2 regions of the Blautia sp. MSK18_10 genome follow, and region 1 is predicted to be linked to the other one. Evidence: predicted binding sites of a transcription regulator. Region 1 holds the regulator's gene; the other holds the start of a gene.
The links. The regulator HrcA, encoded in region 1, represses chaperone genes, less so after heat shock. The targets are predictions, from matches to a motif close to TGTTAGCACTCNNNNNNNNNGAGTGCTAACA.
Positions count from the first base shown of each region.

Region 1 (6,709 bases):
TCAGGCAGAAAAGGCCAATGCCGCCAAATCAGATTTCCTTTTCAATATGTCTCACGATATCCGGACACCCATGAATGCCCTGCTGGGATACAGTGAGCTGATGAAAAGGGAATTGACTGATCCCAAGCTTCTGGATTATCAGGAGAAGATGGAACAGTCCGGAAATCTGCTGCTGTCTATTATCAACAATGTGCTGGACATGGCCCGGATTGAAAGCGGTAAGGTGGAACTGGATGAAGATTATGTGAAGATCAGAGATATTTATCAGGGAATTTACAAAATTTTCCAGGCGGATACGGACTCAGGTAATTGATACAGGTATCGGAATGAGCGAAGAATTCCTTCCATCTCTCTTTGAGGCTTTTGCCAGGGAACGAAATACAACAGACGGAAAGATTGCGGGAACAGGTCTGGGAATGCCGATCATAAAGAAGTATATTGATATGATGTACGGAACTATTGAAGTAGAAAGTAAGCAGGGAGAAGGAAGTAAATTTACAGTTACCCTGGAATACAGGATTGCTGATAAGAGTTACTATGAACGGGCTACGGAAAAATTTTCAGATATGGATGAAACCAGGATCAGCGGAAAACATATTTTGCTTGCAGAGGATAATGATCTGAATGCGGAAATCGCAGAGTTTATCCTGGAGGATATGGGACTTATGACTTATAGTTGACCGTGTTGAGGATGGAGTTCAATGTGTGTCAAGGATAGAACAGAAACCGGCAGGCACCTATGACCTGATCCTTATGGATATCCAGATGCCGAACATGGATGGCTACAGGGCAACTGAGATGATCCGCGGACTGTCAGATAAAGACAAAGCCACTATTCCGATCATAGCCATGACAGCCAATGCCTTTGAGGAAGACAGAAAAAAGGCACTGGCAAAAGGAATGAACGGACATATTGCAAAACCTGTTGATGCAGAAAAAGTTGAGAAGACTATTTGTGGGGTTTTGAGCAGGTAGTGAAGCGGATGATCTTATCCGCTTGAATAAGTGGATTGTGAACTATCCATTTTATTCCAATATTCATAAAGAAGGGGTAGTTTTGTATGGAGCAGCTTGAAAAACAAAAGGAATATTGAATCCGTTCTCAGTAACGTAGCCGAAATTCATTCCAGATTGCCTGCGGCAATGGAATTTTGGCTTGTATGTCTCGGGATTTTGGCATATTCATGCCAAAACACCTCGCGGGATAGTGGTGTGTGAACAGTAACTAGAAAACATATAAAGTGCAGAACAGGTATTCGCTTGCTCTGTACTTTTTTTATATGGGATGATATACTGAAAATATAACCATATTAAACATATTTCAATTTTTGATAAGTGAAATTTGATTAAAACAGGAGAATATTATGGATCATTTTGAATTGCATTCCGAGTACAAGCCAACTGGCGATCAGCCTCAGGCAATTGAACGTCTGGTCAGAGGCTTTAAAGAAGGCAACCAGTTCGAAACTTTACTGGGTGTCACCGGTTCCGGCAAGACATTTACCATGGCGAACGTCATCGCCCAGCTAAACAAACCAACCCTCATCCTCGCCCACAACAAAACTCTCGCAGCGCAGCTTTACGGTGAGATGAAAGAATTCTTCCCTGAGAACGCAGTGGAATATTTTGTCTCCTATTATGACTACTATCAGCCGGAGGCTTATGTCCCATCCTCAGACACTTATATTGCTAAAGATTCCTCCATCAATGACGAGATTGACAAACTCCGTCTCTCAGCCACAGCCGCAATGTCAGAGCGGAAAGACGTAGTGGTCATTTCCTCCGTTTCCTGTATCTACGGACTGGGTTCCCCTCAGGAATTCTTTGACATGATGATCTCTCTGCGTCCGGGAATGACCAAAGACCGGGATGAGGTAATCCGGGAACTGATCGACATTCAGTACACCAGAAATGAGATGGACTTCCACCGAAGCACCTTCCGTGTCCGTGGAGATACTTTGGAAATTTTTCCTGCCAACAGCTCCGATACAGCCGTGAGAGTAGAATTTTTCGGAGATGAGATCGACCGTATTTCAGAAATTGATGTACTGACAGGAGAAATCAAATGCCAGCGTTCTCATATCAGCATCTTCCCTGCATCCCACTATGTAGTGCCAGCAGAACAGATCCAGAGAGCAGCTGTAGCAATAGAAGAAGAATTAAAAGAACGTGTAGAGTATTTCAAAAGCGAAGACAAGCTTCTGGAAGCCCAGCGAATCTCAGAACGCACCAATTTCGACATTGAAATGATGAAAGAAACCGGATTCTGTTCAGGAATCGAAAATTATTCCAGACATCTGTCAGGATTAAAGCCCGGACAGCCGCCATACACACTGCTGGACTATTTTGGAGATGACTTCTTACTTATTATAGATGAATCTCATATCACAGTACCTCAGGTAGGAGGAATGTACGCCGGTGACCAGAGCAGGAAGCAGACACTGGTAGACTACGGATTCCGGCTTCCTTCAGCCAAAGATAACCGCCCCTTAAGCTTCGAGGAATTCGAATCCAAACTGGATCAGGTCATGTTTGTATCTGCCACTCCGGGACAATATGAGTATGATCATGAACTTCTCCGTGCAGAACAGATCATCCGTCCAACCGGACTTCTGGATCCGAAAGTAGAAGTCCGCCCTATTGAAGGCCAGATCGATGATCTGATCGGAGAAGTAAACAAAGAAGTGTCAAAGAAACACAAAATCCTGATTACCACTCTCACCAAACGAATGGCAGAAGACCTGACAGAATATATGAAAGAAGTAGGAATCAGAGTCCGTTATCTCCATTCCGATATCGATACCTTAGAACGTGCCCGCATTATCCGTGATATGCGTCTGGATGTCTTTGATGTACTGGTAGGAATCAACCTCCTTCGAGAAGGCCTGGATATCCCGGAGATCACCCTGGTAGCAATCCTGGATGCAGACAAAGAAGGCTTCCTCCGTTCCGAAACCTCTCTCATCCAGACCATCGGACGAGCTGCCCGAAACAGTGAAGGCCATGTGATCATGTACGCAGACAACATGACCGATTCCATGCACAAAGCCATCACCGAAACCAACCGCCGCCGAACCATCCAGGAAGCCTACAACAAAGAACACGGAATCACTCCGACTACTATCAAAAAAGCAGTCCGCGACCTCATCGCCGTATCCAAAGCAGTAGCCGAAACCGAAGTCCGACTCCAGAAAGACCCAGAGTCCATGACCCGTAAAGAACTCACCAAACTCATTGCCCAGGTAGAAAAACAAATGCGCGCCGCAGCCGCAGATCTCAACTTCGAACAAGCTGCAGAACTCCGCGACAAAATGATCGACCTGAAAAAGAACCTTGACGCTCTTGATAAATAGAACAAATGACCTGAAACAAGAAAATAATAATTGCGGTCAAGCCTGTGAGAAGAAAAGAATGACCTAAAACAGTAAAATAATAATTGCGGTCAAGCCTGCGAGAAGAAAAGAATGACCTGAAACAGAAAAAGAACAATTACAGTCAAATCTGTGAGAGGAAAAGAATGACCTGAAACAAGAAAATGATAATTACGGTCAAGGCTGTAAGAAGAAAAGAATGACCTGAAACAAGAAAATAACAATTGCAGTCAAGCCTATGAGAAGAAAAGAATGACCTGAAATAGGAAAAGAAAAATTACAGTCAAGGCCAGGGCAGGAAAAGAATGACCTGAAACAGGAAAAATATTTTTATGGTCAATTCCAGAACAGGTTACAAGTAATATGAGATAAAAAATGATGTTATAGTCAATTTCTCACAGCATTCTTTTCATCAAATCAAATAAATAATATTGTTATGAAATAACAAAAAATTCACAAAATAATATTGACAAACCAAATCAAGAGTGCTATCTTATGAGCATAAGGTGTTAGCACTCCTAAAACATGAGTGCTAACAAACCAAAAACAAAGGCAGTAAAGGAGTGGAACTTCATGGATCAGGAATTAGATGATCGTAAAAAGAAAATACTAAAAGCCATCATCAAAACCTACATGGAAACAGGCGAACCGGTGGGTTCCCGGACCATTTCCAAGTTTGCAGATTTAAATGTAAGCTCTGCCACCATCCGGAATGAGATGTCAGACCTGACAGATATGGGATATATCGTACAGCCCCACACCTCAGCCGGAAGAATTCCTTCTGATAAAGGTTATCGCCTCTACGTAGACGAGCTGATGAAAGAAAAGGAATCAGAGGTTCAGGAAATCAAGGATCTCATGATAGAGAAAACTGACAAACTGGATAAAATGCTGAAGCAGGTAGCAAAGGTACTGGCCTCCAATACCAACTATGCAACAATGATCTCTGTTCCACAGTACAGCGGAAGCAAGATTAAATTCATCCAGCTTTCCCGTGTGACACCCCTTCAGCTTGTGGCAGTAGTAGTGAGTGATAACAATGTCATCCGAAACCAGATCATCAATCTGGATGAGGAGATGGACGATCAGACAATCCTGAAATTAAATCTTCTTCTTAACACCAACTTAAATGGGGTGCCCATTCAGGATATCAACCTGGGAATGATTGCCCGCCTGAAAGAACAGGCAGGTGTACATGGCTCTGTGGTTGGCACAGTCCTTGATGCAGTGGCAGACACCATCCAGGTAGACGAAGACGATATGCAGATATATACTTCAGGAGCAACCAACATTTTCAAGTATCCGGAGCTTGCAGACACAAGCAAAGCGAGCGAGCTGATTTCAGCATTTGAAGAGAAGCAGGATCTGGTAGACCTGGTGAAAGAGAGAATGTCTGATACAGAGAACACAGGAATTCAGGTGTACATTGGTGATGAGATGCCGGTGCAGACCATGAAAGACTGCAGTGTAGTCACAGCCACTTACGAACTTGGAAAAGGAATGCATGGTACTATCGGTATCATCGGTCCCAAGCGTATGGATTATGCAAACGTAGTTGACAGCCTGAAGGCTTTGAAAGTCCAGCTGGACGAACTGATTAAGAAAGAGAGTTAGAAAGGCGGTAATAGAGAGTGTCAGAAGAAACAAAGAACACAGCTCAGGAAGAAGAGACAACAGAGACTCCGGTAACAGAAGAAACTGTTGAGAATGAACCTGAAGTTGTAGAGAACGGCGAAGCGGAAACAGAGGAAATCCCGGTAGAGGACGGAGACGAGGAAGCTTCCCAGGATGACAAGAAAGACAGCAAATCAAAAACTTCTTTCTTCGGCAAGAAGAAAAAAGAAAAAGATAAATTTGAACAGCAGATCGAAGAACTTACAGACAGGCTGAAACGAAACATGGCTGAATTCGATAACTTCCGTAAGAGAACGGAGAAAGAGAAATCCAGCATGTATATCATCGGAGCCAAGGACATTGTTGAGAAGATCCTTCCGGTTGTGGATAACTTCGAGAGAGGTCTTGCACAGGCACCTGAAGGAGATTCTTTTGCAGATGGCATGAAGATGATCTATAAACAGCTGATCACCACATTAGATGAGCTGGGCGTGAAACCGATTGAAGCAGTGGGTAAGGAATTTGATCCGAACTTCCATAACGCAGTAATGCATGTGGAGGATGAAGAAGCTGGTGAGAATATTGTGGTAGAAGAATTCCAGAAGGGTTACACTTACAAGGATTTCGTAGTCCGCCACAGTATGGTAAAAGTAGCCAACTAATTTACATGAAAATATAGAATATATCAAATCTAGTTGAAAATAAACAGGAGGAACAAGATTATGGGAAAAATCATTGGTATTGACTTAGGTACAACAAACAGCTGTGTAGCCGTAATGGAAGGCGGACAGCCAACAGTTATCGCTAATACAGAAGGCGCAAGAACAACACCATCAGTTGTCGCTTTCACAAAAACAGGAGAACGTCTTGTAGGTGAACCTGCAAAACGTCAGGCAGTAACAAACGCAGAGAGAACAATCTCTTCCATTAAAAGAGAGATGGGTACTGACTATCGTGTAACAATCGACGACAAGAAATATTCTCCACAGGAAATTTCTGCTATGATTCTTCAGAAACTGAAAAAAGATGCAGAAGGATACCTTGGTGAGAAAGTTACAGAAGCAGTTATCACAGTTCCTGCATATTTCAATGATGCTCAGCGTCAGGCAACAAAAGATGCCGGTAAAATCGCAGGCCTTGATGTAAAACGTATCATCAACGAGCCAACAGCAGCAGCTCTTGCATATGGTCTTGACAATGAAAAAGAACAGAAGATCATGGTATACGATTTAGGTGGCGGTACATTCGATGTATCTGTGATCGAAATCGGTGACGGCGTTATTGAAGTACTTTCCACAGCAGGTAACAACCGTCTTGGTGGTGATGACTTCGACCAGAAAGTTACAGATTACATGCTTGCAGAGTTTAAGAAAGCAGAAGGCGTAGACTTAAGCAATGATAAGATGGCACTTCAGAGATTAAAAGAAGCTGCAGAGAAAGCAAAGAAAGAGCTTTCTTCCGCAACAACTACAAACATCAATCTGCCATTCATCACAGCTACAGCAGAAGGCCCGAAACACTTCGATATGAACCTTACAAGAGCTAAATTCGATGAATTAACACATGACTTAGTAGAAATGACAGCAGAACCGGTACGTCGTGCACTTTCAGATGCAGGTATCACAGCATCTGAACTTGGCCAGGTACTTCTGGTTGGTGGATCTTCCCGTATCCCGGCTGTTCAGGATAAAGTAAGACAGTTAACAGGCAAAGAGCCAAGCAAG
Region 1 covers NZ_JAJCGT010000003.1:12,334-19,042, forward strand. Annotated here, with positions in the region: gene LI074_RS02185 (transporter substrate-binding domain-containing protein) at 1-313, shown strand, start outside; gene LI074_RS02190 (sensor histidine kinase) at 327-680, shown strand; gene LI074_RS02195 (response regulator) at 706-975, shown strand; gene uvrB (excinuclease ABC subunit UvrB) at 1,365-3,353, shown strand; gene hrcA (heat-inducible transcriptional repressor HrcA) at 3,945-4,985, shown strand; gene grpE (nucleotide exchange factor GrpE) at 5,003-5,647, shown strand; gene dnaK (molecular chaperone DnaK) at 5,708-6,709, shown strand, end outside.

Region 2 (6,709 bases), on a different contig from region 1:
CAATATACTCACTGACATTCTCCAGACTGATATGTTTGTTGAAATTATCATGGATATATTTCTTTGCATCACGTATCGGTTTACTCTCTTCATCCTGAATATTCTTCATATAAACCTGATGCACCCGGGACAGATCCGATTTGATCCACTGAAAGAGTTCATCATAATCCCATATCCTTCTGTACTGTTTTTTATAATCTTCAATCAGAAAAAGATTTCTGCCTTCACGAGAATATTTCATACCAAACCGCAATGTTTCAACTAATTCACCAAAAACTTCATAAACCAGTTTTCCGTCATACTTAAATGGCTTCAATTTCTCTCCAACCTTGTCAACAAGGCGGAGGGTTCCTTCAATATCCATTCTTTCCTGATAGGTCAGAATTTCATTTCGCAGACCACTGTCAAAAATTTCTTCTTTAGTTTTTCCACTTTTACTGTCTTCACTGTAGCAGATATATGTATCTTCATTTTCGCCCATTCGATTCATGATCGCCAGTTCTGCCTCTCGGAAACTATCCGTGATTCCCATATAAGAACTATGTGTATTTCCCTGTCCGATCCTTATTCTGATATCAGGAAATACAGTTTTCAAATTAGATACATTAACTATCAAATGTTTTAGCTTTTTTCTGACTGGTTCAATCTCTTTATCCACTGTATTTAAAATGCATACGATTTCATCCTGATATACTGTAGACATATAAGTTTCGCAGTATATCTCCAATTTTTCTTTTACCATCTGATGAATTTTGTTCATTACAAATTCTTCACTGTCACCGGCAGATTTGTCCGAATTTTTTGAGAAAAATGGCCTGACTCTGACTGCTGTAAAAAATCCTTTATGAAATTTACAACCATACTGTTCATTCAACTGTTCCAGACTCATATCTGCTTTTAGCGGATTAGTTGCTGAGTTTTGGAGCGTTTTCATAAGAAAATTCTCCCGTATATGTTCTCTGGATGCTTCAATGATAGATTCCATTTCGTTTCTGATTCTGGTACTCTTAATCAGAGATTCATGTGATTCTTTAATTTCAGTTAATGAGTTTTCCAGTTCTCTCTTTTTTAATGGTTTCAGCAGGTAGTCTTTTACCCCATACTTGATTGCCTGCTGTGCATATTCAAACTGACTGTAACCGCTGATTACTATGAAATTAATCTCCGGATTCACTTCTTTTGCCCTGCGTATCAGTTCAAGTCCATCATATACCGGCATACGTATATCTGTAATCACAATATCCGGTTTCTTTTCACAAATACTTTCATAAGCAGTTTTTCCATCATTTGCAAAACCAACAATATCCATTTCCAGGGCATCCCAATCTACAAGGTGCTGGATCAGCCGACATACCTTTATTTCATCATCTGCTATTAATACCTTCAATCTTCTTCCTCCCTGTCTATTTCCGCATATACTAACATTAATCCTTCTGAAATTCTATTATAAACTATCTAGTTTTTTTTGTATACCTATGAATTTTCTTTGTATTATTATTAAATTATCTGACATATTGTCTTTTTTCAGAATAAATATTTATTGCTTGCTTTTACAAAACTCCAAGAATATACTATGAACAGATAATGAATCTGTATTATTTTGCCACTCATTATCTTCTTATATTTTTCTGATAAACCATAAAGAATTTATAACTACACTCACAAATAATCTTATCAGAATCTTATGAAATTATTTTATAACAAAATAAAGAAAAGGATATCTACAATATGATTCAGGACATCGCACCACATACTTATCACAACGAATACAAACCTTCTGCCCCGGATAAGAACAGTTTTATCCTTGCCTACGAAAAAGGCAGTATTCTTCTTCCACATCAGGAACGGGAAGCAGATATTTATTTTCCACGTTTTCAGGATCTGGAGGAAAAAGTTTCAGATCTCTACAGCAAGTATATTTATCTGTTTTCTATCGATGATCAGCGTTTCTATCTGATCCCGGAATTGGATACCACCCTTCTTCCAGATTATGAATTCCAGGATATACGAAATCTTCGGACAGCCCGGCCACAGCATCTGGCATTTGCAGGAGTTACAGGACATCAGCTTTTCCAGTGGTACAGCAAGCGCCGGTTCTGCGGCTGCTGTGGAAAACCAATGCTGCACAGCCAAAAAGAACGTATGATGGAATGCCCTTCCTGCAGCAATCAGGAGTACCCTGTCCTGTGTCCTGCAGTAATCGTAGGAATCACAAACGGAGATAAAATCATTCTTTCCAAATATGAGGGCCGCAGATTTAAGCGTTACGCCCTTATCGCAGGCTTTGCAGAAATCGGAGAAACCATTGAAGAAACTGTTCACAGAGAAGTAATGGAGGAAGTTGGCCTTAAGGTAAAAAATCTCCGCTATTACAAAAGCCAGCCATGGTCCTTCAGCGGTACCCTGCTTTTCGGATTCTTCTGTGATGTGGACGGCGATGATACCCTGACCGTTGACCATGAAGAGCTCTCCATGGCACAGTGGGTAGAACGTGACAAAATCCCGGATCAGGGCAATAATATCAGCCTGACCAAGGAAATGATGATGCTCTTCCGCGATGGAAAAGAACCCAGATAAACAATATTCTATATCAGAAAAAGCTCATAGAATATTTTTCCCTATTATGCTAAAAGGATACATACACGGTAATGTTACTGTGCATGTATCCTTTTCGTTTCTCTGTAAAATTGCTTCACTATATTCTCAAAAATATTTCTGATTACTCTTCACGCCGCACTCCCGCTGCCAAATCCACGGCTTCTGCGGCTTCCATTACATTCCTGCTCAAATTCTTTCAGTTTCCGTCTTGCTTCCGGTGTCAGATTTGTCGGAACTTCAATCTGTACAGTTGCATATTCATCACCGTGTACCGACGGATTATTCATTGCAACGATACCTTTGCCTCTCAGACGTATCTTCGTTCCGGACTGAGTACCTGGTTTAATGTTACAGAGAACATCACCGTAAATAGTGTGAACCTTCGCCTCACCGCCAAATACTGCTGTTGTAAATGGGATATTTACAGTTGTGTAAATATCTCTGCCTTCCCGTTTATATCCAGGTTTATCCTGAACATTTACTTTCAGAAGCAGATCACCGGCTTCACCTCCGCCGACTCCCGGATATCCTTTTCCTTTAAGTCTGATAGATTTACCGGATTCAATACCTGCCGGAATATTGACTTCGTAATTCTGGACGCCACCGTTGCTGCTCTGCAGGCGGATAACCTTCTTACCGCCAAAAGCAGCTTCATCAAAGCTGACAGTAACCTCCGCATGAAGATCCTCACCTTTACTGCTGTAAGAACCACTAAAGCCGCCAGTTCCATTGCTTCCGAATCCACCAAAACCACTTCCATGAAATCCACTGCCACCGAAACCGCTGCTTCCAAAACCACCGGATGATTTACTCTTCTTAAATCCACCACCAAAGATGTTCTTCAGGATATCATCCATATCTTCGCCATTCTCAAAATGATATTCATGATAACCATTGCCATCACTGTACGAGCCATGGAAACCACCGCCAAATGGATTGCCCTGTGCTCCGCCAAAGCCACTGCCAAAAGGACTTCCCTGTGCGTTTCCATAATTACCGGCACCTTCTTCAAAAGCAGCGTGGCCAAACTGATCATACAGTTTACGTTTCTTCTCATCACTCAGAACATCATAGGCTTCATTTACTTCCTTAAAATGCTCTGCTGCCGAAGCATTTCCCTCATTACTGTCCGGATGATATTTCTTGGCCAGTTTTCTGTATGCTTTCTTAATCGTTGCTGCATCTGCGTTTTTGTTCACGCCAAGAACTTCATAGTAGTCTCTTTTCAATATCATCACCTTCCCTCATAAACACATTCTAACGCAATCATTCCTGACTTCATATTTCTGCAATCCTCATTATGCAAACAACGGGAAGCCAAAAGATTTGACCTCCCGTTGCTGTAACTTAACATCTATTATCCTTCAATGGAGATGCTGTGCTTCTGTTCCACTGCTGGCTTTGCTTCTTTCTTCGGAACAAATAATGTCAGGATACCATGTTTGAATTCTGCTTTGATGTCGTCCTGATGTACTTCTTTACCTACATAGAAGCTACGACTGCAGGCACCTGAATAACGTTCTCTGCGGATATAACGTCCTGTCTCTTTTTCCTTCTCGTCTTTATCCAGGCCTTTCTCTGCACTGATGGTCAGATAACCATTTTCAAGTGCTGCATGAACTTCATCTTTCTTAAATCCTGGAAGATCTACAACCAGTTCGTATCCGTTATTCATTTCCTTGATATCAGTTTTCATTACATGATTTGCTTTATGTCCATAAAGTTTCTTCTCTGCATCTTTCATTGCTCTGTCATCATAATAGAATGGGAAATCTCCAAAAAAGTCATCAAATAAATTTTCTCCAAAAATACTAGGCATTAACATAAGTCATATCTCCTTTTCTAATATATTTTATATATGTCAAATCTGTTCGCCAGATTTACTTTCCAAATCTATCTTTACAGGCTTTTTCAACCTTTTATCTTCAATCTTTTATTAGTGTAAGCTTTTATTTTTATATCTGTTTTTAATCTCTGGCTGACCCTTAACGGGTCAGTCAGAATATTTATTCATCAGCCTTCAATGGCAATTGTTTTCTTCTGTTCTACTGCTGGTTTTGCTTCTTTCTTTGGTACAAATAATGTGAGGATACCATGTTTGAATTCTGCTTTAATGTCTTCTTTCTCAACTTCTTTACCTACATAGAAGCTACGGCTGCAGGCACCTGCGTAACGTTCCTTACGGATATAATGTCCTGTCTCTTTCTCCTGCTCATCTTTGTCCAGACCTTTCTCTGCACTGATAGTCAGATAACCATTCTCCAGGTCAGCCTTTACTTCATCTTTGGTAAATCCCGGAAGATCTACGACCAGTTCATAGCCTTTATCAGTTTCCTTGATATCGGTTTTCATTATATGGCTGGCTCTGCGTCCGTAAAGTTTCTTCTCTGTATCTTTCATTGCTCTGTCATCATAATAAAATGGAAAATCTCCAAAAAAGTCATCAAATAAATTTTCTCCAAAAATACTAGGCATCAACATAAGTCATCTCTCCTTTTCTATACCGTCCATCTGTATATGATGGACTCTCAGTTATGCATCTTTACCTTGTTTCTTTGGAACTTAGGTTATCAGGAATCTCATAGAACTTATTTCTTTGTTCTCTTTTTGTTCCCCTTCCTTTGTTCTAGCTGTAATATAACACTTATTATTAGCACTGTCAAGAGGTGAGTGCTAATTTTTTTGTGAAGAATTTGTGAACCTGTGAATTTGTGAAATCTTCATTGTACACTTTTCCAATTTGTGTTACACTCCCATTCCAAGCTAATACAACGCCCCATGGAGGATCAGTCCACGGGGCATTCTGAAATGTTTGATGTTAACGCTATCATTTTCCCTTGAGATATCGTTTTAATAAGAACGTACAGAAATATGGAAATGTATAAATCCCGTCTTCTATTCCAATATTACTGTCTGCAAGTTTTATTCCCCAGTGAATATCTCCATAAGAATCACCGGATATCAATTGCCTCAATGACTTAGACCGGTTCCTGTTCGCCTTCACTTCTACCGGAACCAACTCATCCTTTGTTCTTACAAAAAAATCTTCTTCCAAGGTAGCATTTTCTTTTTTATAGTAATATAGTCCAAGCCCCTGTTTCACAAACGCCTCTGCTACAAAATTTTCATATAAAGCACCTTTGTATACTCCAAGATTTTTATTCGCCCGAAGGTCTTCTTGTGCTTCCTCATCTAATGAAGCAATCAGCAATCCTGTATCTGGATAATAGATTTTGAATTTTGAGTCATCATAGTTTCCCTTTAATGGAAGCTCCGGATACTGCAGACAATAACATACAGAAATCACACCTGCATCTTCGAGCCAGGTTATACATCCCATATATTCTCGACTTCTGGCTTTTTTGTCTATTTTACTTAATTGAAATTTTTTATTTTCTTTTGCAAGCTGTACAGGTACGTTCCGATAGACACTTACAATTTTAGTCTGATCCAGACCTTCAGCGTATTTTCTGATATCCTCTTCATAATCCATCTGGATCTGTCTCTGGATTTCCAGAGTATCTGTAAAAAGATTTTTTTCAATATATACTTTTACTACTGCAGGCATACCGCCAAGTACACAATATTCCAAAAACAATTTTTTATAGACTGATAATTCGGTTTCTGAAAATGGAGTTCCTGTCTGCATATGTTGCAAGATATCTTCAATGTGCTTCTCCGAGTATCCTTTCGCCCACAGAAATTCTTCAAAGTCCATCGAAAACATTTCATAATCTGTTTTATATCCCACACTGTTGCTATGAATTTTTCTGTAATTGATTCCAAGCAAGAAACCACTGCATATGACATCAAATCTTCCATCTATCCGGAAGGACTTCAAGGCAGTTGCAATATCCGGAAACTCCTGTAATTCATCAAAAATAATCACAGTGTCACCTGCTATAAATCTTTTTGATGTATCTATCATAGAAATATTTTTTATAATATCTTCAACAGCATATCCGTCACTTAATATTGTTTTATATTTAGGTTCCAGAACAAAATTAATACTCACAATATTACTGTAATTTTGTTCTGCAAAATGATTAATAGATTCCGTTTTTCCAATCTGCCTTGCACCTTTTATAATTAACGGAAGTCTTTCTTCATT
Region 2 covers NZ_JAJCGT010000005.1:19,716-26,424, reverse strand. Annotated here, with positions in the region: gene LI074_RS03880 (response regulator) at 1-1,387, opposite strand, end outside; gene nudC (NAD(+) diphosphatase) at 1,729-2,577, shown strand; gene LI074_RS03870 (DnaJ C-terminal domain-containing protein) at 2,727-3,830, opposite strand; gene LI074_RS03865 (Hsp20/alpha crystallin family protein) at 3,956-4,423, opposite strand; gene LI074_RS03860 (Hsp20/alpha crystallin family protein) at 4,612-5,079, opposite strand; gene LI074_RS03855 (ATP-binding protein) at 5,426-6,709, opposite strand, start outside.
Region 2: a site for HrcA is predicted at 5,247-5,277, ahead of LI074_RS03860 (Hsp20/alpha crystallin family protein). Genes of this name have one in related genera too.